3 regions of the Pseudomonas sp. NY15463 genome follow, and region 3 is predicted to be linked to each of the others. Evidence: riboswitches for the same ligand, from Rfam matches in the RefSeq annotation. Region 3 holds a riboswitch; each other region holds the start of a gene.
What was found. A riboswitch is a leader RNA that binds a small molecule or an ion and turns the genes downstream of it on or off. The one in region 3 is predicted to bind cobalamin.
Positions count from the first base shown of each region.

Region 1: it holds a riboswitch for cobalamin, as region 3 does, so the genes downstream of both, cobO (cob(I)yrinic acid a,c-diamide adenosyltransferase) here and ACNFIC_RS20215 (ABC transporter substrate-binding protein) in region 3, are expected to answer to the same signal.
Region 2: it holds a riboswitch for cobalamin, as region 3 does, so the genes downstream of both, ACNFIC_RS21980 (CbtB domain-containing protein) here and ACNFIC_RS20215 (ABC transporter substrate-binding protein) in region 3, are expected to answer to the same signal.

Region 1 is NZ_JBLUQD010000010.1:53,871-61,083, reverse strand. Features, by position in the region: gene ACNFIC_RS22460 (cobyric acid synthase) at 1-847, opposite strand, end outside; gene cobD (threonine-phosphate decarboxylase CobD) at 844-1,836, opposite strand; gene cbiB (adenosylcobinamide-phosphate synthase CbiB) at 1,829-2,737, opposite strand; gene bluB (5,6-dimethylbenzimidazole synthase) at 2,734-3,384, opposite strand; gene ACNFIC_RS22440 (cobyrinate a,c-diamide synthase) at 3,381-4,676, opposite strand; gene cobO (cob(I)yrinic acid a,c-diamide adenosyltransferase) at 4,673-5,284, opposite strand; cobalamin riboswitch at 5,395-5,615, opposite strand; gene ACNFIC_RS22430 (hypothetical protein) at 5,763-6,341, shown strand; gene ACNFIC_RS22425 (C40 family peptidase) at 6,470-7,003, opposite strand; gene ACNFIC_RS22420 (C40 family peptidase) at 7,149-7,213, opposite strand, start outside.
Region 2 is NZ_JBLUQD010000009.1:138,167-145,379, reverse strand. Features, by position in the region: gene ACNFIC_RS22010 (transporter substrate-binding domain-containing protein) at 1-2,140, opposite strand, end outside; gene ACNFIC_RS22005 (response regulator transcription factor) at 2,145-2,759, opposite strand; gene ACNFIC_RS22000 (DUF1272 domain-containing protein) at 2,956-3,198, opposite strand; gene cobM (precorrin-4 C(11)-methyltransferase) at 3,264-4,016, opposite strand; gene ACNFIC_RS21990 (cobalamin biosynthesis protein) at 4,042-4,452, opposite strand; gene ACNFIC_RS21985 (CbtA family protein) at 4,452-5,147, opposite strand; gene ACNFIC_RS21980 (CbtB domain-containing protein) at 5,158-5,343, opposite strand; cobalamin riboswitch at 5,442-5,665, opposite strand; cobalamin riboswitch at 5,728-5,925, shown strand; gene cobW (cobalamin biosynthesis protein CobW) at 6,026-7,093, shown strand; gene cobN (cobaltochelatase subunit CobN) at 7,097-7,213, shown strand, end outside.
Region 3 is NZ_JBLUQD010000008.1:70,812-78,024, reverse strand. Features, by position in the region: gene ACNFIC_RS20235 (OprD family porin) at 1-757, opposite strand, end outside; gene ACNFIC_RS20230 (pseudoazurin) at 754-1,188, opposite strand; gene ACNFIC_RS20225 (ABC transporter ATP-binding protein) at 1,206-1,994, opposite strand; gene ACNFIC_RS20220 (FecCD family ABC transporter permease) at 1,991-3,007, opposite strand; gene ACNFIC_RS20215 (ABC transporter substrate-binding protein) at 3,004-4,017, opposite strand; cobalamin riboswitch at 4,143-4,340, opposite strand; gene ACNFIC_RS20210 (DUF1624 domain-containing protein) at 4,437-5,603, opposite strand; gene ACNFIC_RS20205 (ATPase) at 5,873-6,466, opposite strand; gene ACNFIC_RS20200 (LysR family transcriptional regulator) at 6,568-7,213, opposite strand, start outside.

The sequences.
Region 1 (7,213 bases), on a different contig from region 3:
CACCTGGGCCAATGAACTGCAGATCAACCTGCGGGTGCAGGCGTAGCGGATCGAAATCGGTGTGGTTGCTGATACGCGGCAACACCGGAACGATCACCTTGAGCACCCGTTCACCCTTCTGGCCCTGGCGCCGGTCGATACCGTCCTCGGCCTCCAGGTGCAGGTCGGTAACAAACGGCAGCACGCCCAGTACCGGCTTGCCGGTGCGTTGCTCCAGCCAGTCCAGGCCCGGTTGCAGCAAGGCGATATCGCCCCTGAAGCGGTTGATGACGAAACCCTTGACCCGCGCCTGCTCGCTGGGTGACAGCAGCTCAAGGGTGCCAACCAGGTGGGCGAATACCCCGCCGCGGTTGATGTCGGCCACCAGGATCACCGGGCAGTCGACCGCCTCGGCAAAGCCCATGTTGGCGATGTCGCCGGCACGCAGGTTGATCTCGGCCGGAGAGCCTGCGCCCTCTACCATCACCACTTGATACGCCTCGCACAGGCGCGTGTGCGATTGCAGGACCGCCTGCATGGCGATGGCCTTGTAGTCGTGATAAGCCACCGCGTTCATGCTGGTCACGGCACGGCCATGCACGATCACCTGGGCACCGGTGTCGCTATTGGGTTTGAGCAGCACCGGGTTCATGTCGGTGTGCGGCGCCAGCCGGCAGGCTTGGGCCTGCACGGCCTGGGCACGGCCGATCTCGCCACCGTCGGCGGTCACCGCGCTGTTAAGTGCCATGTTCTGCGGTTTGAACGGCACCACGGCAATGCCTTGGCGCAGCAGCCACCGGCACAGGGCGGTCACCAGGGTGCTCTTGCCGGCATCGGACGTGGTGCCTTGCACCATGAGCGTGGTCATGTGGTTTCCTTGTGGTAGTCCGCCAGGGCCTGGGCCAGGCGCTGCTCGTCGGCCATGCTCGGAGCCAGGCCAAAACGCAGGGCCTGTGGCTGCTCGAACATGCGCACCAGAATGCCGCGACGGGCGAGAAAATCATGCAGGTGCGCGGCGCGTTCGCTGCGCACATATTGAAACAGCGCGCAGCCACCGCTCGGCGCCAACCCACTGGCGCTCAGCAGGTCAGCCAGGCGCTGGCTGGCGGCGGCGCAGCGTGCGATCTGCGCCTGCTGCTCGCGCTGATCGGCGTAGCAGGCCTGGCCCAGCACCCGGGTCGGGCCGCTGACGGTCCAGGGGCCGAGCACGTCGGCCAAACGCTGCAACAGCGCAGGCTCGGCGGCAACAAAGCCCAGGCGCACCCCGGCCAAACCGAAGAACTTGCCGAACGAACGCAACACGATCAGCCCTGGCTGCCCGGCCTGATCGACGATGCCATGCTCCGGGGTGTTGTCCATGAACGCTTCATCCACCAGCAGCCAGCCGCCGCGCGCGGCCAGGCGCGCATGCCAGGCCAGCAGCCGCGCGCGCGGCAGCGTGCGGCCAGTGGGGTTGTTGGGATTGACCAACAGCAGCACATCGAGGCTGTCGAGTTGCGCCTCGACCTGCTGCTCGTCCAGTTCGAGCAACGCATGACCGGCGCGCTGCCAGGCATGTGGGTGCTCGGCGTAGCACGGTGCCAGCACCCCGACACGCCCGGCTGGCCGCAGGTATGGCAGGGCCTGGATTGCCGCCTGGGAACCGGCCACCGCCAACAGTGGAGTGGCACCGTAATAGGTGCGAGCGGCCTGTTCGAGACCATCCTCGACCTCCGGCAGGCGCGCCCAGGCGTCCAGTGGGATCGGCGCAATCGGGAAGGCCCACGGTGCGATGCCACTGGACAGGTCCAGCCAGTGCTCGCGGGCAATACCGTATTGCTGCACCGCGCGCAGCAGACGACCGCCATGTTCAAGCATTCAGATAGCCCCCCAGGCAGATCACCAGCAGCCACAGCCAGACCCCGCGCTGCACCAGACTCCAGCCGCGCTCGATGGCGTCGGCATCGGCCATCGGTCCTTCGCCTAGGCGTGGCCGCTCGTGCAGCTCGCCGTGGTACACCGCAGGGCCGCCCAGCTCTACGGCCAGCGCGCCGGCACCGGCTGCCATCACCGGGCCCGCGTTGGGGCTGTCCCACAGCGGCCCTTGCTGGCGCCAGCAACGCAGCGCCAGACGGGTCTTGCCGAGCAGCGCGTAGGTCAGCGCCACGAGCCTTGCCGGCAGGTAGTTGAGCACATCGTCAATGCGCGCGGCGCACCAGCCAAAGCGTTCGAAACGTTGGTTGCGATAGCCCCACATTGCATCCAGGGTATTGCTCAGGCGGTACAGCACGACGCCCGGCGCACCTGCGACGATGAACCAGAACAGCGCCGCGAACACCGCGTCGCTGCCATTTTCCAGAACCGATTCAGTGGCCGCGCGGGCCACAGCGGGCTCATCCAGCTCGCGGGTTTCACGACTGACCAGGTAGCCCACGCGCAGGCGAGCTTCATCCAGGTCGCCCTGGCGCAGGGCCTGGGCCACCGGCAGCACATGCTCGCCCAGGCTGCGCAGGCCCAGGGCGCAATACAGCGCCAGGACATCGACCAGCCAGCCGATATACGGCAACCACGACAGCAGCAGCGCGACCAGCGTCAGTGGCACCACGGCGATGAACCAGGCGCTGACGCCATGGCTGCGCCAACCGCGCCCGCCCGCGTTCAATCGGCGTTCGAGGTGCTTGGCCAGGTTGCCGAACCCCACCAGCGGGTGGCGTCGTTTCGGCTCGCCGAGCAGCGCGTCCAGGGCCACACCTGCAACGGTCAACAGGGCCACGCTCATGGCCGTTCTCCCCAATGGTTTTCGTACAGCATTTCACTCAAGGGGCGCTCTTTGGCCCAGTGTTCCATCACCAACATCGGCGCCGGGTAGAACTCGATCACCGGGCCCAGGCACAACACCGCCACGGGTTTTGCCCCGGCAGGCATGCCCAGCAGCTCGGCCAGCGCCTGCGGGTCGAACAACGACACCCAGCCCATGCCCAGCCCTTCGGCGCGGGCCGCCAACCACAGGTTCTGGATCGCGCAGGATAGCGAAGCCAGATCCATTTCCGGCAAGGTACGCCGGCCAAAGATATGCGGCTCGCGGTTGTCCATGAGCGCGGCCACCAGCACCTCGGCGCAATCGCCGATACCTTCGACCTTGAGCTTCATGAAATCGTCGGAACGCTCGCCCAGCGCCTCGGCGGTCAGCACACGCTCCTGTTCCACCAAACCCTGGATGCGCTCGCGCAGCGCACGCTGGCTGATGCGGATGAAGCGCCACGGCTGCATCAGCCCCACGCTGGGGGCCTGGTGCGCAGCGGCCAGTAGGCGGCCAAGCAGCGCGGGGGCCACCTCCCCCCCGGCGAAGTGGCGCATGTCGCGGCGCTCGCCGATAGCCCGGTAGATCGCCGCGCGTTCGGCCTCGCTGTAGGCGTGATCGCTCATGGTCGCAACAGCGCCGCCGCCGCATCGGGATTGGACGGGAAGTAGAAGTGCACGTAGGAGGCAGTCAACCGGCCCAGGCGATAGACCGCCTCGTTGCCTCGCCCACCGTTGGGGCTCAGGCCTCGAGCGATGGGCTCCAGCACGGTGCTGGTCAGCGAGTGGTGGTAGGTGTGCCCACGCAGGGTGCCTTCGGGCAACTCGACCGCTTGCAGCGCCAGGGCAGCCAAACGCTTCTGCATGGTTGCCTCACCAGGCAGCACACCAAGCAGTTCGGCACGTTCACCGGCCACATCGGTCAGCGCGTCGAGTAGATACAGCATGCCGCCGCACTCTGCCAGCAGTGGCTTGTCCTGGTCATGGTGGGCGCGAATCGCTTCGAGCATCGGCGCGTTGGCCGACAGTGCACGGTGATGCAGTTCAGGGTAGCCACCAGGCAGGTACAGGCTGTCTACCAACGGCAGCTCGCGGTCGTGCAGCGGCGAGAAGAATTCCAGTTGCGCGCCAAGGCTACGCAGTACGTCGAGGTTGGCGCCGTAGAGAAACGCGAAGGCTTCGTCACGGGCCACGCCGATGCGTACGCCGGACAATGATGCCGCGTGGCTGAGGGGGGCGGGCGCAGCGAAGCTCACCGGCGGAGGCAACGTTGCGTCACAGCTGGCGCCCAAGGCTTCGGCGGCGGCGTCCAGGCGAGCGTCAAGGTCGTTCAGCTCGCTGGCCTGCACCAGCCCCAGGTGTCGGCTGGGCAGTTCGATGCCGCGCTCGCGGGACAACCCGCCATACCAGCGCAGGCCTTCAGTCAGGCTACCTTCGAGCAACTGTGCGTGGCGCAAGCTCCCGACGCGGTTGGCCAGCACCCCTGCAAAGGGCAAGTCCGGCTGATAACGCGCCAGGCCAAGGGCCAGGGCGCCAAAGGTCTGGGCCATGGCCGTGCCGTCGATCACCGCCAGCACCGGCACGCCGAAATGCCGGGCCAGGTCCGCGCTGGACGGGGTGCCGTCGAACAGCCCCATCACCCCTTCGATCAGGATCAGGTCGGCCTCCTCGGCCGCCTCCCAGAGCAAGCGGCGGCTCTCGTCAGCGCCGATCATCCACAAGTCGAGTTGGTACACCGGTGCGCCACTGGCACGTTCGAGGATCATCGGGTCAAGGAAGTCCGGCCCGCACTTGAACACCCGCACCTTGCGCCCGAGGTTGCGGTGCAGGCGCGCCAGGGCGGCAGTGACCGTGGTCTTGCCCTGGCCCGAGGCCGGGGCGGCGATCAGAACCGCAGGGCATTGACGCGGCTGACTCACAGTTCAACGCCCTTCTGCGCGCGGATACCGGCCTGGAAAGCGTGCTTGAGCATGCCCATCTCGGTGACGGTGTCGGCCATCTCGATCATTTCGGGCTTGGCCCCACGGCCGGTGACGATCACGTGCTGCATCGGCGGGCGGGCCTGGATGTCGGCCAGTACCTGGTCAAGGTCGAGGTAGCCGTGCTTGAGGGCGATGTTCAGCTCATCGAGCACCACGAACTGTACCGAGGCATCCTGCAACAGCTGGCGCGACACGGCCCAGGCAGCTTCGGCGGCGGCGATGTCACGGGCACGGTCCTGGGTCTCCCAGGTAAAGCCCTCGCCCATCACGTGGTAGCGCACCTGCTCGGGGAAACGGCGGAAGAACAGCTCTTCGCCAGTGCTGTTGCGGCCCTTGATGAACTGCACCACGCCGCACTGCATGCCATGCCCGAGCGCGCGGGCGAGCATGCCGAAGGCCGAGCTGCTCTTGCCCTTGCCGTTGCCGGTCAGTACCAGCAACAAGCCGCATTCGTTGGGGGAATTGGCGATGCGTTCGTCGATGATCGCCTTCTTGCGCTGCATGCGCGCCAGGTGACGTTCGTCGCGTTCGGGGGATTCGCTCATCAGGGGTCTCCGCTGTCTGGCGCCAGGCGGCGACAGGTGAAAGGCGGGCAAACGGAGAACGCGCAGGGGCCGTGGCACAGGCCACATCGCACCGCGCATCACCCTCCGTGATGCCGTTGGCAGTTGCAGGCCGGTCTCCGGGCTCATGAGCGGGCCACAGGCCCTGACCGCGCGCCTTCCCGGGCCTAGGGCCCAGTGGCCTTGCGCGGCCTTCGACTCACCTACCGTTGCGGGGGCAGCGCCGGAATCGCACCTTGCAGGCGCACACCGGCTTCCCAGTTTCACCCCACCAAGCCAAGGCTCGCGAGGCACCTGAAACACGCGGCGAAGGTTAGAGGGTTGCACCGGGAGCGTCAATGAACGAAGGCCCGACTGAACCGGACCAATGGCCAATCTACCGGCTTGTGCCACACTGAGGGCAGTGATATCACTTAGCCAGCACTTAGGCGAATATCAAAACAAGAACAAGGAGCGCTGCATGCAGGGTCTAATCATCAACAACCCGAACCTCGAATTCCTGCGCCCGGCACTGGAACGTTGGGTCGACTGCATCGACCGCTTCAACCAGTTCCAGGGCGATAACGATGCGCCCTACTGGCATGGCACCACGGCCAACGTGGGCTTGCTCGCCGCCGCCGCCTGGCAAGGTGAACTGGTGGCACTGCCGCAATCGACCAGCAAGAAACAGCGTGATGAAGGCGACCGCGAAGGCCGCTGCGACCTGACCCTCTGCAGCGCCGAGGCGACGATTCACCTGCATGCAGGTCAACGCTGGCCGCGCCTAGCCCGCCTGGACCTGTCCGCAGCACTGCTGGAAACGTCCCTGCAGGCCAAATGTATCGCCTACGCCAGCCAACTCAAGGCCGGTGCGCTGTTCGCCACGCCCTGGAAAGCCGGCCAGCACGCCAGTCCCGAGGAACTGCAAGACCTGGTCGACGACCTGCACAAGCACAGTGCCTGCGCGGTGGCCTGGTACTTCCCCTATGCCTATCGCAAGCTGCACAACGAATTGGGGCAATACTTCCCCGGCGTGGCGCTGCTGCTCAAGCAGGCCTGAAGGGAAACCGCGCGCAGGCTTGCGCAAAAACGGCGTGTCGTGCGCCGACCGCAGGCCTTGGCGGGTAGCGACGGGCTACGTGATCTGGTTCATCTGCCAGGCCCGAAGCACCTGGCAAGCGCGGAAACTTATGGGTTCTGCGCCAGATGCCCCGCAGGCAGCACGCGCTTGGCTTGCAAGTAAGCCTTCGACCAATAGCTGTTGGACAGATAATCCAGACGCACCGTGCCGCCGGTAGAAGGTGCGTGCACGAAACGGCCTTCGCCTACGTAGATGCCAGCATGGCTCACCTGCCCGCCGCCATTGGTGGCGAAGAACACCAGATCGCCAGATTGCAGGGCATTGATCGCCACGCTTGGCGCGCGCATGCCAATCATGTCACGGGTGGTGCGCGGCAAGCTGATGCCAGCGGCGTCGCGGTACACATAGCCGATCAGGCCGCTGCAGTCGAAACCCGAGTCCGGGGTATTACCGCCCCAACGATAGGGCGTTCCCACCAGACCAATCGCGCGAAACAGCACATCTTCGGCCACCGGCGAGGACGGTTGCGACTGATTGAAGGTGACGGGAGGATAGACCGGCGCCGGGGCCGGAACATGGCTGGAACAGGCCGCCAGCAGGGCCACCAGCCAAAGCAATGCGAAACGCGCCAACATCGCCATGATCGAACATCCTGTCGTGAATACTCCGGCCGCAGCCGAAGGCGAAAAGAGTTGAGAAATTAGATTAGACGCTTTCTGTAAATGCGCACGGCGGCGAGCTTTTCAGCTACGCCGCCGTGGCAGGGTACAGCATTTTGACATCAAATCAATTGCGCGAGAGCGTGGTGCTCGGGGCCATCGCCAGGGCGCGCTTGGCTTCGATGAAGGTCT
Region 2 (7,213 bases), on a different contig from region 3:
GTAGCGGATCGGCTTCGACCCAGCAGGGGGACTCTGGCAGCGTAGCTTGGAGGGCGATGCCCTTGGCCCGTGCGTTGCCTTCGAACATGCGCAGGGTCGCGCGGACCAGAGTTACCAAATCCAGGGGCGCAGGTTGCAGGCTCATGTGCCCCGACTCGATCCGCGAGATGTCGAGCACATCGCCGATCAGTTCAAGCAAGCCGACCGCCGAGCTGTGCGCGGTCTGTAGTGCCAGGGTATCGCTGCGGCCATGCCGGCTGTCTTGCAGGGCCAGTTCCAGCAAGCCGATGACTGCGTTCATCGGGGTGCGTATTTCGTGGCTCATGACCGCCAGGAAGGTGCTTTTGGCTTGGCTAGCCTGCCCAGCATCGTTTTTCGCCTGGCTCAGTTGTTCAAGCAAGGCCCGGCTCAGCCCCAACTGTTCCTGCAGGGCGCGTTGGGCCTTGGTGCGCTGGTGAATCAACTTGCGCAGGTAATTGTTCCAGAACGCCACGCCTGCCAGCAGCCCGCCGGCCAGTACCAGTATCTGCAGGGCCAGGGTGCGGTAGTTGCGCCACGGGCTGTCGCTGGCCACGGCGCTGCTGGGCCAGCGCTTGACCAACTGGTCCAGCTCGTCCGGCGCTAGGCTCAACAGCGTCTTGTCCAGGATGGCCTGTAGCTGCGGGTGGGCAGGGTTGACGGCGAACGTGCCGGGGATGGGCTCGTCGCCGAACTGGCCGGCGATCCTGAGGCGGCCCTTGCCCATTTGATTGATGAAATAGGCCGCGTTGACCTGTGGGCTCAAGGCCACATCCGCTCTGCCTTCCTGCACCAACTGCAACAGTTGCAGTGGATTCTGCGCTTCGATCACGCGTGCGCGTGGCGCGCTTTGATGCAGGTCGCTGAGCAGGGGCGAGCCTTGCAGCACGGCGACACGCTGATCGTCGAGCGGGCGTTCAGGATCCAGGGGCGGTGCGTCGTTACGGGTCACCAGGACCCGAGGCGTGACCATGAACGGGCGTGTATAGCGCAGGCGTGTGGTTTGCTGCGGGTCATAGCCGATTGCCCCGAGCATGTCGACGTTACCCAGGGTCACGGCTTTGAGCATGTCGGCGAAGGAGTCCGACTCGACCATGTCGAAATGCAGGCCGGTGCGCCGACTGATTTGTTCGAGCACATCGATGGCCAGCCCGCGCGGTTGTCTTTGCGCATCGCTGAAGGTGACGGGTGCGAGGCTGGTGTTGATCATCACGCGGATGCGAGGGTGATGTTCGATCCACGCCCGCTCCTCGGCGGTGAGTGCGTCCAGGTTGCGCTTGAGTAGCGTGGTCGTGCTGCCTCGTGTCCAGCGACGCAGGATGTTCAGGCGTTCGCTGTCAGCGATCCGCAACAGGGCGGTATCGACCAGACGCAGCAGGCGCGTGTTGTCGCGATCCAGGGCGAACGCGAAAGCCCCGGCCGGAGCCATGACGAAGTGATCGATCCTGACCATTTCCTGATACCCCTTGCCGATCACGTAGTCGGTACTGATTGCATCGCCCAGGTAGGCATCGGCCTGGCCCAGCGCGACCGCCGCGACGGCCGATAGGGTCGAGCGATACAGGCTGAGGCGGGCGTCAGGGTAGAGCTGCTGTGCGGTTTCCAGGGGCAGGTAGTGATCGACCATGGCCAGGCGTACCCCGGACATGGCGCCGGGTTCGCGTAGCGACTGGCCCTGACGTGCAACGATCACTGGCAGGTCGTCGGCATAGGGCTGGCTCAGAGTCAGCTCCGCATCGGCAGCCTCGAACGCGTTCGAGGTGCCCAGCAGGTCGATCTCGCCGCGGTGCAACGCCGCGATGGCCAGGGCGCGGGTCGGGTAGCGCTTGATCTGGAACGAGACCCCGAGCTGCTCGCCGATCAGCCCGGCGTAGTCGGCGCTCAGCCCTTCGTAGTCCGCCTGGCTGGCGTTGATGTCGAAGGGCGGGTAATCAGGATGCGAGATGCCAAGGCGCAAATCGCCGTGGGTGGTCAGCCATGCCCGGTCAGGCAAGGTTAGATTCAGAGTGGACGCCGCGCTGTGCGAGCGTGCCAGCAAGTGGCGGCTTTCACTCGCAGTTTCGGCGTGCGCCCAAGGTATCAGCGCGACCAGCAGCAGGCAAAGCGCAGGCCCTTTGTACACTGGATCAGACCACTTTGTTGCGTTTGGCCAGATCGACCATCTCCACCAGCGACTCGGCCTTGAGCTTTTCCAGGATACGCCCACGGTAGGTGCTGATGGTCTTGGCACTGAGGTTCATCTGCTCGCCGATCAGCTTGTTGCATTGGCCGGCGCACAGCCTGCGCAACACCTCCATCTCGCGGTTTGACAGGCATTTGAGGCGTTCGCTTTCGCTTTCCAGGGAGTTACTGTTGACCGCCATTTGGGGAAAGGTCGAGTAGCCCTTGACCAGGGCCTTGAGGGCGAACACCAAAGCATCGAGGTCCTCGTCCTTGTTGACGAAGGCGCTGATGCCGGCATCCATGCAGCGGCGCACGTACAGGTCGGCAGGTTGGCCGGTCAAGGCCATGATCTTCGGGGGCGGCTCCAGCAGCTTGAGGCGCTTGATCACCTCCATGCCGTCAAGGTCCGGCAAGCCGATGTCGAGAATGACAACCTCGGCCCGGGTTTGCATCGCGAGGCTGGCTGCCTCCTTGCCTTTGCCGGTCTCGCCGACCACGGTGAACCGCTCACGCTCCAACAGCATGCGCACGGCAAGACGAACGATGTGATGGTCATCGACCAGCAGCACGGATGTCATGGTTAAACTCCTGTTCAAAAGTGCTCGCTTCCAGCCAACCAGCAGGCTCGGCCTGGGGCTGCAGAGCTGGGGGGAGCGCACATTACGGAGATTCAGGAGCCTTGGTAATAGGACAGTATAGGCGTGTTGAAAATACAACAGGGTTTTGTTGAAAAGGACTACAAGATGGCGTAGGACCGCCCTCGTGCTTCGAGACTCAAACGCAGGTGCTATGGGCCTTCACGACCCGTTGAGTGGAAGCAGGGTTATTCTGCAAGGCCTGGCCAACACGGGTCGGGCGGGGGCTCAGTTGGCCGGCGCAATTGGGGCAGCGGCCCTGAAGGCGCTCGACGGAGCAGTCTTGGCAGAACGTGCATTCGAACGAGCAGATGACTGCATCCGGGCTATCGGCCGGCAGGTCACGGTCACAACATTCACAGTTGGGGCGCAGTTCGAGCATGGTCATGGCCTCTGTCGGTAGGGGAGCACCAGTGTGCTACGTCGTAGCGTGATCGAGCAATCAGCTCAAGTGCCCGGGCGGTAAAGGTGGGCATGGCTGGCGCGGTACAGCGCCGAGTCGGCGAACGGCGCATCGCCCAGCACATGCCCGACCAGAATCAGCGCGGTACGCCGGAAGCCTTTGCGTGCGACGTGCTCGACGATATCTGCCAGGGTGCCTCTGGCCCAGTCCTGGTCGGGCCAGGTGGCGCGGTGCACCACGGCTATCGGACACTGCGCGCCGTAGTGCGGCAGCAGTTCCTCGACGATGCGCGCCAAGTTGCGAATGCCCAGGTGGATGGCCAGCGTGCTGCGGTGCCGGGCCAGGTCGGCAAGCTGTTCGCCGGCTGGCATCGGCGAGCTGTCGCCGTAGCGGGTGAGGATCACGGTCTGTGCTACATCCGGTAGCGTTAGTTCGCAGCCGAGCAGGGCTGCACTGGCCGCGGTGGCGGTGACTCCGGGGATGATCTGGTAGTCGATGCCCAGTTCGCGCAGGTGGCGAATCTGCTCGCCAATGGCACCGTACAAACTCGGATCGCCACTGTGCACCCGGGCCACGTCCTGGCCGTTGGCGTGGGCTTGGCGCATGGTCTCGATGATCTGCTCCAAGTGGAGTTCGGCGCTGTTGATCACATGGCTGGCGCTGTGGCCTTCGAGTACCGCCGGAGGGACCAGGGAGCCTGCATAGATGATCACCGGGCATTGGCGGATCAGGCGTTGGCCTTTGACCGTGATCAATTCCGGGTCGCCGGGGCCTGCGCCGATGAAGTAGACCGTCATGAAGGATCCTTGCAAAAAGTACGGATTATCCGCCGCAGGCCAGCGCTAGGGTTGCGCCACCCAAGACTTGGCGGGGCACATGTAGGCGTGGCTGTTGGGTCTGGCTGGCGGCCAAACACAATGCTGCGCTCTCGGCCACGCCCCAGCAACCGGTTTGGGCGAAGGCGGCGGCCGAACGCTGGCTGAGCAGTGGCTCGAAGGTCAGCAGGTGTCCTGCGTCGAAGCAGACAAGTGGCAGGTCCAGGTGCTCGGCCAAGGCTAGCAGCCCTGGCTCGCGGGCTTTGGCGTGGATGCTGGCGATACCGCGCAAGGCGCTGACGGGCAGGCCATGCCCGGCGAGGGTCCGGCGCAGCAGGGCGGCCAGGGTCTCTACCGGGCAGCCGCGACGGCAGCCAAAGCCCGCGAACAGCGCAGGCGGTTGTGTACAGGCCGCCATCAGGCTTGGCTGGAGCGGCGATACAGCCAGGCGCTGAGCAGGCCAAGGGCCAGCCAGAACGCGGCGTTGGTTAGCCAGGAAGCGACCTTGAACTGCGTTTCGAGCGCTTCGGGCGCCAGGCTTTCGTGCACGGGCGGCTGCGGTGCGCCGATCACGTGCGGGATCGCCAGCAGCGCCACGCCAAGCACCTTGAACAGCCAATGCCGGGCGAACACCAGCAGTGCCAGGCCTGCGGCCGTAGCGGCCGCAGTGCCGATCCACCAACTTTGGCGCAGCCCCAGATCGGCGGCGGCAGTGCCTGGCAGTTCCGGCGGCAGGCCCAGGGTCGGTGCCAGACAGAACACTGCAAAGCCGGCCAGGCCCCACCAAGCGCCCGTGCTGGTCCGGCCGGGGGCGCGCAAGCTATACAGGGCCACTAGGATCAGCGCGAACCCCACGGCAACCACCAGATTGCCACCGGTGGTGGACAGCACCCGTTGCCAGCCGTCTTCCGGCGCCCAGGCTTCGGCGCTGTGTTCATGTTCGTGGGTCGCAGTGGCATTGCCGTGTTCGTGGTGTTCGGTGACTGGTGCGGCGCTTTCGTAGGTTTCTGCCTGCAGAATCAGCGGGGCCACCCAGAAGCTCTGCAGCAACGTCAACAGCAGGGCGGCGAGCAGCCCGCTGAAACCCGCCGTGCGGGCAATGCGCATGATCATGCTGGGCTACTCAGTGGCAGGGGAATGCGGCGCTGTGGCGGGTGTCGTGAGCAGCGTTGTGTACCGCCTCGATGTGCGAGAAACCGGCGAAATATACCAGGCTCAGGCCCAGCAGGCAGGCGCCCACCGCGATGACCAGACGCTGGCTGAGGGTAACCGGGGTGGCGATGCTGTGTTTGGCACTGCTGATAGGCATGACGCGTTCCTCTGCTGCTTTTGTTTTGGCAACGGGCAAGCGCGGCGGCCCCGGGCGCGAAATGGCCCAGGGAGTACGACAGCGCCCGCCCACCGCGGGGTGTTGGTAGCACGCAAGGCCGGTCTCCGGGCTGGCGAGGTGGAGCCTGGCTCCAGCGTTGGCGTCACCTTCCCATGCCGGACTACTGGCACAGTGGATCAGACGCCTTGCTCGCTTACCGTTGCGGGGGCAGCACCGGCCTTGTCGGGCCTTTTCGATAGACGCACGACGCACCGGTTTCCCGTTTCACCCCCAAAGGGGCACCTTGACGCAAGGGCGCTAGCAAATCACGCGGCCGGACGTGCGTCAATCGTGTCGGGCGGTTGACCGTCGTGCGAGCACTGCGTAGCCTTGCCGGTTCGAGGTTCTCCGGCGCGCGCCGGAGCTAAGACGGGAACGCGGTAGAAGCCGCGGCTGCCCCCGCAACTGTAGGCACTCAAAGGTCTGGCACAGCCACTGCGCAGCGCGCGGGAAGGCGCCAGCCGGTCGGCTTTGGCCGGCACCGTGCAAGCCAGGAGACCTGCCTCGCGACGTTTTCGACATTCAACCGGGCGGGGTGATCCGGTGGCGAACGCGCCCGGCCGGCAACGCCCGTGGCTGTCGTACCGCTTGCCCGCGCCATAGCTGCCAAGGGCACTGCGACATGAAAACACTGGCCAAGCTTCCCGTCACCATCGTCACCGGCTTTCTCGGCTCGGGTAAAACCACGCTGCTGCGCCACATGCTCGACAACGCCCAGGGCCGCCGCATCGCGGTGATCGTCAATGAGTTCGGCGAGCTGGGCATCGACGGCGAAATCCTCAAGCAATGCAGCATCGGCTGCAGCGAAGAAGAAGCCAACGGCCGGGTTTACGAGCTGGCCAACGGCTGCCTGTGCTGCACCGTGCAGGAAGAGTTCTTCCCGGTGATGCGCGAACTGGTGGCACGCCGCGGCGACCTGGATCACATCCTCATCGAAACCAGCGGCCTGGCACTGCCCAAACCGCTGGTGCAGGCCTTCCAGTGGCCTGAAATCCGTAACGCCTGCACCGTCGATGCGGTGATCACCGTGGTCGACAGCCCAGCCGTGGCTGCCGGCACCTTCGCCGCCTACCCCGAGCAGGTGGATGCCCAGCGCAAGCTCGACCCCAACCTGGACCACGAATCGCCCCTGCATGAACTGTTCGCCGACCAACTGGCCAGCGCCGACCTGGTAGTGCTGAACAAAGCCGACCTGATCGACGCCGAGGGCTTGGCCAAGGTGCGTGCCGAGGTGGCCGAAGAGCTGCCGCCAGCGGTCAAGGTGATCGAAGCCAGCAGCGGTCGTCTGCCGCTGGACGTGCTGCTGGGCGTGGGCGCGCAGTCCGAGGCGCACATCGATGGTCGTCGCACCCACCACGACTCGCACCATGACGGCGATGAGCACGACGACCACGACCATGACGCCTTCGATTCCATTTCCATCGACCTGCCCGAGGCCGACGAAGGCCTGCTGCTCGAGGCCCTGAACCAATTGGTCACCGAGTTCGGCATCCTGCGCGCCAAGGGCTTCGCCGCCATCCCCGGCAAGCCGATGCGTCTGCTGATCCAGGGCGTGGGTACGCGTTTCGACAAGCACTTCGACCGCGCCTGGCGTCAGGATGAGCCGCGCATCACCCGTCTGGTACTGATTGGCCAGGATCTGGACGCCAATCAGCTGGAGGCGCGCTTGCGCCAGGCCCTGGGCGCCTGACCGATGCACCTGCTGCGGACCCAGCCCGGCGGCTTCGTGCCGGACGACAGCATCGCCGACCTCGGCCAGACCCCGGCAGAGCTGGTGATTCTCTGCAGCGGCGATTCGCACCTGGCACTG
Region 3 (7,213 bases):
GGGTGCTGCCCAGGTAGTGCTGGTTCCAGGTGTCTGCATAGCGCGAGGTGTACAGGCTGGAACTGACGTTCGCGCTGGGGTTCCACACCGCGCCGGCCAGGTCGAAGGCAGTGCCCTGGCGGCCGTTGGAGTAGTTCACCACGAAGCCCTGGTCGTGGCTCGAGGCGTTACGGTCGGCGTTCTCGGTGAAGTGGCCAGCCACTAGCTTGAGCGTGTCGATTTCGCTGCTAGTGAGGAACCAGCCGGTGAAGGTCTCGGGCAGCAGGCGGCTGTCGGAGGAACTGAACACCGGGGTCTTGACCCGTTGCTCGCCATACGACAGCACGGTGTTGGACACGCGCAACTTCACCGCTGCGCCGCCACGACTGTAGTCGTCCTTGGGGTGGCCTTGGTTGTCCAGGCTCAGCAGCCGGGCCTTGCCAGCGCGGCCGCCGCCGCTGTCGAGCTTGCCCCCCAGGTAGGCGTGGGCATCGACACCGACGCCGACCAGGCCTTGGGTGAAGCCCGAGCTGAACGTGCCCATCAGGCCGTAGCCCCATTCTTCGGCCATGCCATTGCGCTCGCTGCGCGGCTTGTAGGCGTTGCGGGCGCCGCTGTTGCGCCCGCCGTGGCGGTAGTCGCGCTGATCGAAGAGCATACGGTTGAGCAGGCCCCAGGTGCTGTCCTCGATAAAACCATTGGCCTGGGATTGCGCAGATTCGGCCAGCGCCAGCGGGCTCAGTCCAAGCAAGGGCAGGGCGATGAACAGGCGCGTCATTGGCCGGCCTTCAGTTGTTGCAGCTGCGCCGCCAGACGTGCCTTGGCGCGGGCCGGAAGGGTGTCGGGCAGGGCCGTGTGGCTGCGCTCGCCGACCTGAATCAGCATCACCATGCCCATGGCCAGGTGCGGGATGCACTGGATGCCGTACAAACCAGGGACGTCGAAGGTGTGCTCGAAGGTTTGGTTGAGCTTGCTCTTGAACGCGCGGGCCCCGGCCGGGAGTAACTCAGGCAGGCTGGCGGCGTTGTGCCCGGCCTGGGTTGGCAGGAAACGCACCGTGTCGCCTTGGGCAATGTGCAGGTGATCAGGCTCATAGAGCATGGCGCCATCGGCGCCACGGTTGAGCATCTTCACCTCATGCACCTCAGCGTAGGCGACGGGGGTGGCCAGCAACGTGGCGAGCAGCAGGGCGGCGGTGCGGGGCAGCATGGGCGGAACGTCCTGGTTCAGGGGGCGCGAAAGCGCAGGATGCGCGCGCCATCGTAAGGGTCGGTGAGGTAGTGGGCGTGCACGCCGAAGGTACGCAGCAAGCATTCGGGCGTGAGCACCGCTTCGGGGGCGCCGAGGGCGACCAGACGGCCCTGGTCGAGCACAGCCAGGCGATCACAGGTGAGAGCCTGGTTGAGGTCGTGCAGGGCTACCACGGTAGTCACTGGCAAGGCCTGCACCTGCTGCAGCAGGCTCAACTGGTGCTGGATATCCAGGTGGTTGGTTGGCTCGTCCAGCAGCAACAACTGCGGGCGTTGGGCCAGGGCGCGGGCGATGTGCACGCGTTGGCGCTCGCCACCGGACAACTCGCGCCATAGCCGCGCGGCCAAATGAGTGGCGTCGACATCGGCCAAGGCCTGTTCGACGATGATTCGGTCCGCCTTGCCGAACGGTGTCAGGGCTGACAGCCACGGGGTTCGGCCCAAGGCTACGGCGTCGAACACGCTGATGCTGTCGAGGGTATCGGCCTGCTGCTCGACCAGCGCCAGGCACTGGGCGATGCGCCGACGCGGGAGCTTCGCCAGCGACTCGCCGAGCAACTGTACGCTGCCGCTGCTGGGCGCTCGCAGGCCGGCGAGCAGCTTGAGCAGAGTCGACTTGCCCGAGCCGTTGGGGCCGACCAGGCCCAAGGTTTCACCGGGGTTCACGCTGAGGTCGATACCCCGCAGCACGTCGCGGCCGGCCAGACGCAGGCTGAGGCCTTGGCAGCTCAACGGGGCCTGCGCGCAGAGGTTCATGGCGGTCATGGGCGCCCCCGGCGGCTGATCAGGATCAGCGCGAACACTGGCGCACCGATCAGCGCGGTGACCACGCCCACCGGGATCACCTGGCCGGTGATCAGGGTGCGCGAGAGAATGTCGGCGAGGATCAGGAACAGTGCGCCGCCGAGCGCACTGGCGGGTAACAGGCGGCTGTGGCCGGTGCCCAGCAGCAGGCGCAGGGCATGCGGAATCACCAACCCCACGAAGCCGATGGCGCCGACGATCGAGACCATCACGGCGGTGACTAGCGCTGCGCAACTGATCAACAGCAACTGCGTACGGCGCACCGGTACCCCCAGCGAGGCGGCCGAATCGGCGCCAAAGGTGAAGGCGTCCAGTGCTCGCCGATGCCACAGGCAAACGCCCAGCCCCAGCAAGGCCACCGGCAGCGCCTGCCACACCGACGGCCAGCGCACGCCGCTGAGGTTACCCAACAGCCAGAACATGATGCCGCGCGCCTGCTCGGCGGTGGCCGACTTGGTGATCAGGAACGCCGTGAGCGCGGTGAACAACTGCGAGCCGGCGATCCCCGCAAGGATCACTTGGGCGTTGTTCTGGCTGCTGCCGCTGGCACGCGCCAGCACCAGTACCAGGCCGAACGCCACCAGGGCGCCGATGAACGCGCCGCCGGACAGCGATAATGCCGCGCCGCCCAAACCCAGCAGGCCCACTGCCACAGCGCCGGTGGAGGCACCGGCCGACAGCCCCAGCAGGTACGGCTCGGCCAATGGGTTGCGCAACAGCGCCTGGAGGATCACCCCGCAGGTGGCCAGGCCTGCGCCACAGGCCGCCGCCACCAGGGTGCGCGGCAGGCGGTAGTTCCACACGATGCCGGCGTCGATCGGGTCGAGCACATGTCCGGCTTGCCACAGGTGGTTGCCCAGCACCTGCCACACAAGCTCGGCGCCCAGGCGGGTTTCACCGATGGCGATACCGGCCAGCAGGGCCATTAGCAGGGCGATCAGGGTTGCGAGGCTCAGGGGTAGCAAACGGTTCATGATTGCGGGGCTTTACCACTGGCAAAAGCGTCGGACAAACGCTCCAGGCCACGGAACAGGCGAATGCCGGCCTGCATGGCGTCGGCGTCGAGCACGATCACCCGGCCGTGCTTGACCGCGTCCATGTGCTTGGCCACCGGGTCGTTACGCAGGAAGTCGAGCTTCTTCTGGTAGTCGTCGGCGGGGAAGCGGCGGCGGTCCATGCGGGCGATGATCACCCAGGTCGGGTTGGCCTTTACCAAGGTTTCCCAGCCTACGGTCGGCCATTCTTCGTTGGACTCGACAACGTTGCGCACGCCCAGGGTCTGTAGCATGAAGTCGGCCACGCCCTGGCGACCGGCCACGTACGGGTCCATCTCAAGGTCGGCGCTGGAGAACCAGAACAGCGCGCTGGTGCCGGACAGGTCCTTGCCGGCCAGTTGCTGCTGTGCGTGGGCCAACTGGCCCTTGAGCGTGGCATTGAGCGCATCGCCGCGGTCTTGTACATCGAAGATCTCGGCCAGCTGGCTAACGCTCTTGTAGAGGGTGTCGACCTGGAACGGCTGCAGGCGGGTGCCGTCGGCGCCCACCAGGTTGTCCTTGCCCTCGCAGTCGCTGGGCAGCAGATAGGTCGGGATCTTCAGCTCGCTGAACTGCTCGCGGGTCGCCACCACGCCCTGGGCGCCGACCATCCATTCGAACTGCACTGTCACTAACTGCGGGCGTTTGCCCACTACCGCCTCGAAGCTAGGATCGTTGTCGGCCAGACGTGGCACCTTGGCATTCTGCGCGGCGAACTCGGGCAGCACGTTGTTGAACCACAGCGAAGTGCCGGCCAGCTTGTCGCCCAGGCCCAGTGCGTAGAGTATTTCGGTGCCGGCCTGGCCGATGGTCACCGCACGCTCGGGCGCTTGGGTGAAGGTCTGCACGAGGCCGCAGTTGTCGACGCTGAGCGGGTATTGAGTGGCCGCGGCCTGAGCGACGCTTGCCAGCGAAAGGCTGGCGAGCAGGGTGGCTAAACGGGGCAGCATGGTCGGGCGATCTCCTATCGAACGGTGCACGGAATGAGCGCACGGACAGGCATCGCCGGGCCTGGCGCACAGGTCGACAGGCAGCACCCGCAAGGGGTGGAGATGGCCATCCCGGACACCCCGCCGGTTGGTGAATGTATGCCGGCAGGTCTCCTGACTGGTGCGTCCAGGCCCTGCGCCAGCCTTCCCGGATGAGTCTCCAGTGGCATCGATGGCACGGGCTCGGCACCTACAGTTGCGGGGGCAGTTCCCTTGGGCACGCACTGGGCGGCCCGGGAGTTCCCTATTAATTCCGTGTGGAAACCGGCGGTGGGCATGGTAGACCCCTTGAGTGGCAAGCTACAAGCGGCAAGCTGCAAGTAGAGCGGTTGCGTGTTTTCTTGCAGCGTAGCTAGCCACTTGAAGCGCGCAGCGCGTCTTCAAAGGTACTTGAGCCAGGCAATATCGCGGCGCCGGGCTTTCAGGCGGGCGAATGCGCGCACCGGCAGGTACAGCGCGATGGCCAGCAGCACTGCTGCGAGCCATACCGCCGCGATGCCGTTGAAGCCGAAGTACTCGCCTTGGTTGAGCCCGAACAGTGCCACGCAGGCCACGTACAGTACCTTCAGCACATACAGGTGCAGCAGGTAGAAGAACATCGGCGCGGCGCCGAATACCGCCAGCACGCCAATCCAGCGTGCAGTGCCTGCACGCTCGAAGCCGCGTAGCAACAGCAGGCCGCAGCCCAGAGTCAGGCTCAGGAACAGCAGCGAAGGTGGGTACTTGGTGACGTTGAACACGCTCATCAGGGTCTGGGTGAATGACGGGTAGCTGTGCCATGGCGCTTCACCATAGCCATTGAACGCACGCAGCACCGCAAAGCCCAACAGCGCGCCAGCCCCGACCAGCAGCAGGCGCCGTTGACGCACGCAGGCCTGGCTGTTGCGGCCGAACCACGGCCCCAGGGCATAACCGAGTGTGATCACCCCGATCCACGGCAGTACCGGATAAGAAGTGCGTAGGCGCAGGCTGTCGGATACCTCCAGCCAGCCGCGGTCATGCAGGATGGCCCACGGCACGTGCATTGCCGAGTCCGGGCCAAAGTGCAGGCCATCGAGCAGGTTATGCCCAGCGACAATCGCGACCCCCAGCAGCACCAGCGCCGCACGCGGCAGCCACACTAGCAGTGACAGGGCGATCATGCTCACGCCGATGGCCCAGATCACCTGCATGTAGATCACGCTGGGTGGCAGTTGGAAGGTCCAGGCGAAATTCACCAGGGTGAACTCCAGCGCCACTAGGAACAGCCCGCGCTTGAACAGGAACGCCGAGACATCGCCCCGGCCTTGGTGCTTCTCGCCATACAGCCATGCCGACAGGCCGGTCAGCAGCACGAACACCGGCGCGCACAGGTGTGCCAGGGTGCGGCTGGCGAACAGGCTGGGTTCGGTGATGTCGACGTTCATCGGGTCGTTGACCTGGCGATGCAGGAAGAAGGTCTCACGTACGTGGTCGAGCAGCATGAACAGGATCACCAGGCCACGCAGGGCGTCGATGCTCTGCAGGCGCTGGGTAAGCAGGGTGGGGGTGGCTGAAGCGCTTGTCATCTGGAAAGGTCGCAGGCAGGAATGGATGTCAAATGAAACGTTATCTTATAACTATTTATTCATTCTGGGATAGTGCTTTCTGACACTGCATGCGTGCTGCTTCGCGGTGTTCGTGGGGGGCAGCGCCGGTTATGTTGTGCATACGCAGGGCTTGCAGACGCAGTAACCGCCTGTTCGCAGGTGATTACCGGCGCTGCTCGGGCGGCAGCTCACCGCTGCCGTTGCGCCAGTGCGAGGATGCTGGCTGGCGTCTTCAGTCGGTGCGCGGCTCAGGCGGCTCCTTGCATCAGCCGGTGCAGTGACGCATCGAACTGTTTTAGCGCGTCGGCCTGCACCGCCTGTACGGCGTCCAGTTGGCGCAGCACCGTGGCGCCTTGCGCCGCCTGGCGCGCCACGCCTTCGGCACGCCCGATATACGTCAATTGCTCGTCGAAGAATCGCGCGACCACACTGGCCTGGATATCGCCGCCAGGGCCACTCGCCACGCGGCTCTGGGTGTCCAGTAGCACGATCACATCGGGGCGGTCGGCCAGCAGGGTGTCGAGGTCTTCGTAGAACGTCACCTCGGCGAACTGCTGGGCCAGGGAGTTGGCCAGCCAGTTGTACGCCTGGTTACCGCCCAGGGTCGCCACCGGGGTGGCCTGGCCATTAGCCGGTGCGGCGGCGTCGTGGTGGCGCTGTAGGTAGTCCAGGGTGGCGGCGGCGTTGCGGCCTAGCAACACTGCCACATGCTGGCCATGGCTGAGGGACACGCTGGACAGTTCCGTGGCTGAGTAGAAGTGCCCCTGGCTGGTCGAAGGGCTGGTGCAGCCTGTGAGCGTCGCGAACAGGGCCAGCAGGGCGGCGAGCATGCCGGTTTTCATGGTGAGTGCCTCGTCGAAGATCCAATGGCGCTATCTTCGTCGTCTGCGGCCATCGACGGAACTCGATGGCAGGCATGGTCGCTATCGACAGGATCGATGATTCAGCGGGCACTGCTCATGAAGTGCAGGATACGCTCACGCAGCCAGCGTTCGGCGGGGTCGTTGTCGTGGGCGCTGCTCCAGGCCATCGACAGCTCCGCTTCGCTGATCTCGAACGGCGCAGGGTCTGCCCGCAAGCTGCCGTCGTCGGCCAGGGCACAGGCGGCGTAGTCGGGGACGGTGGCGATCATCTCGGTGTTGCGCAGCAGTGCCCGCAGACTGCCGAACTGTGGCACCGCCAACACCACCTTGCGGCAGCGGCCTATGCGCGCCAGGTCCAGGTCGATGTTGCCGCTCATGTCGCCAGAAAACGACACCATCACGTGAGGGCGGTTGCAGTATTCGTCGAGGGTCAGCGGCCCTGGCCGGTCGTCGGCGCGCAGCACCCGTACGCCAATGTCGCGTAGCTTGCGGCGCTTGGCGTTGGCCGGCAGGTCGGTGGTGTAGCTGACACCCACTGAGATTTCGCCGCTGGCCAGCAGCCCCGGCATTAATAGAAAGTTGGCGCGGCGCACCACCACGCTGATTTGCGGCGCTTCACGGCGTAACGCTTCGAGCAGGGCAGGGAACAGGCCGAACTCGGCATCATCCGACAGGCCCAGACGGAACACATTGCAGCTGCTAGCCGGGTCGAAGGCCTTGGCACGG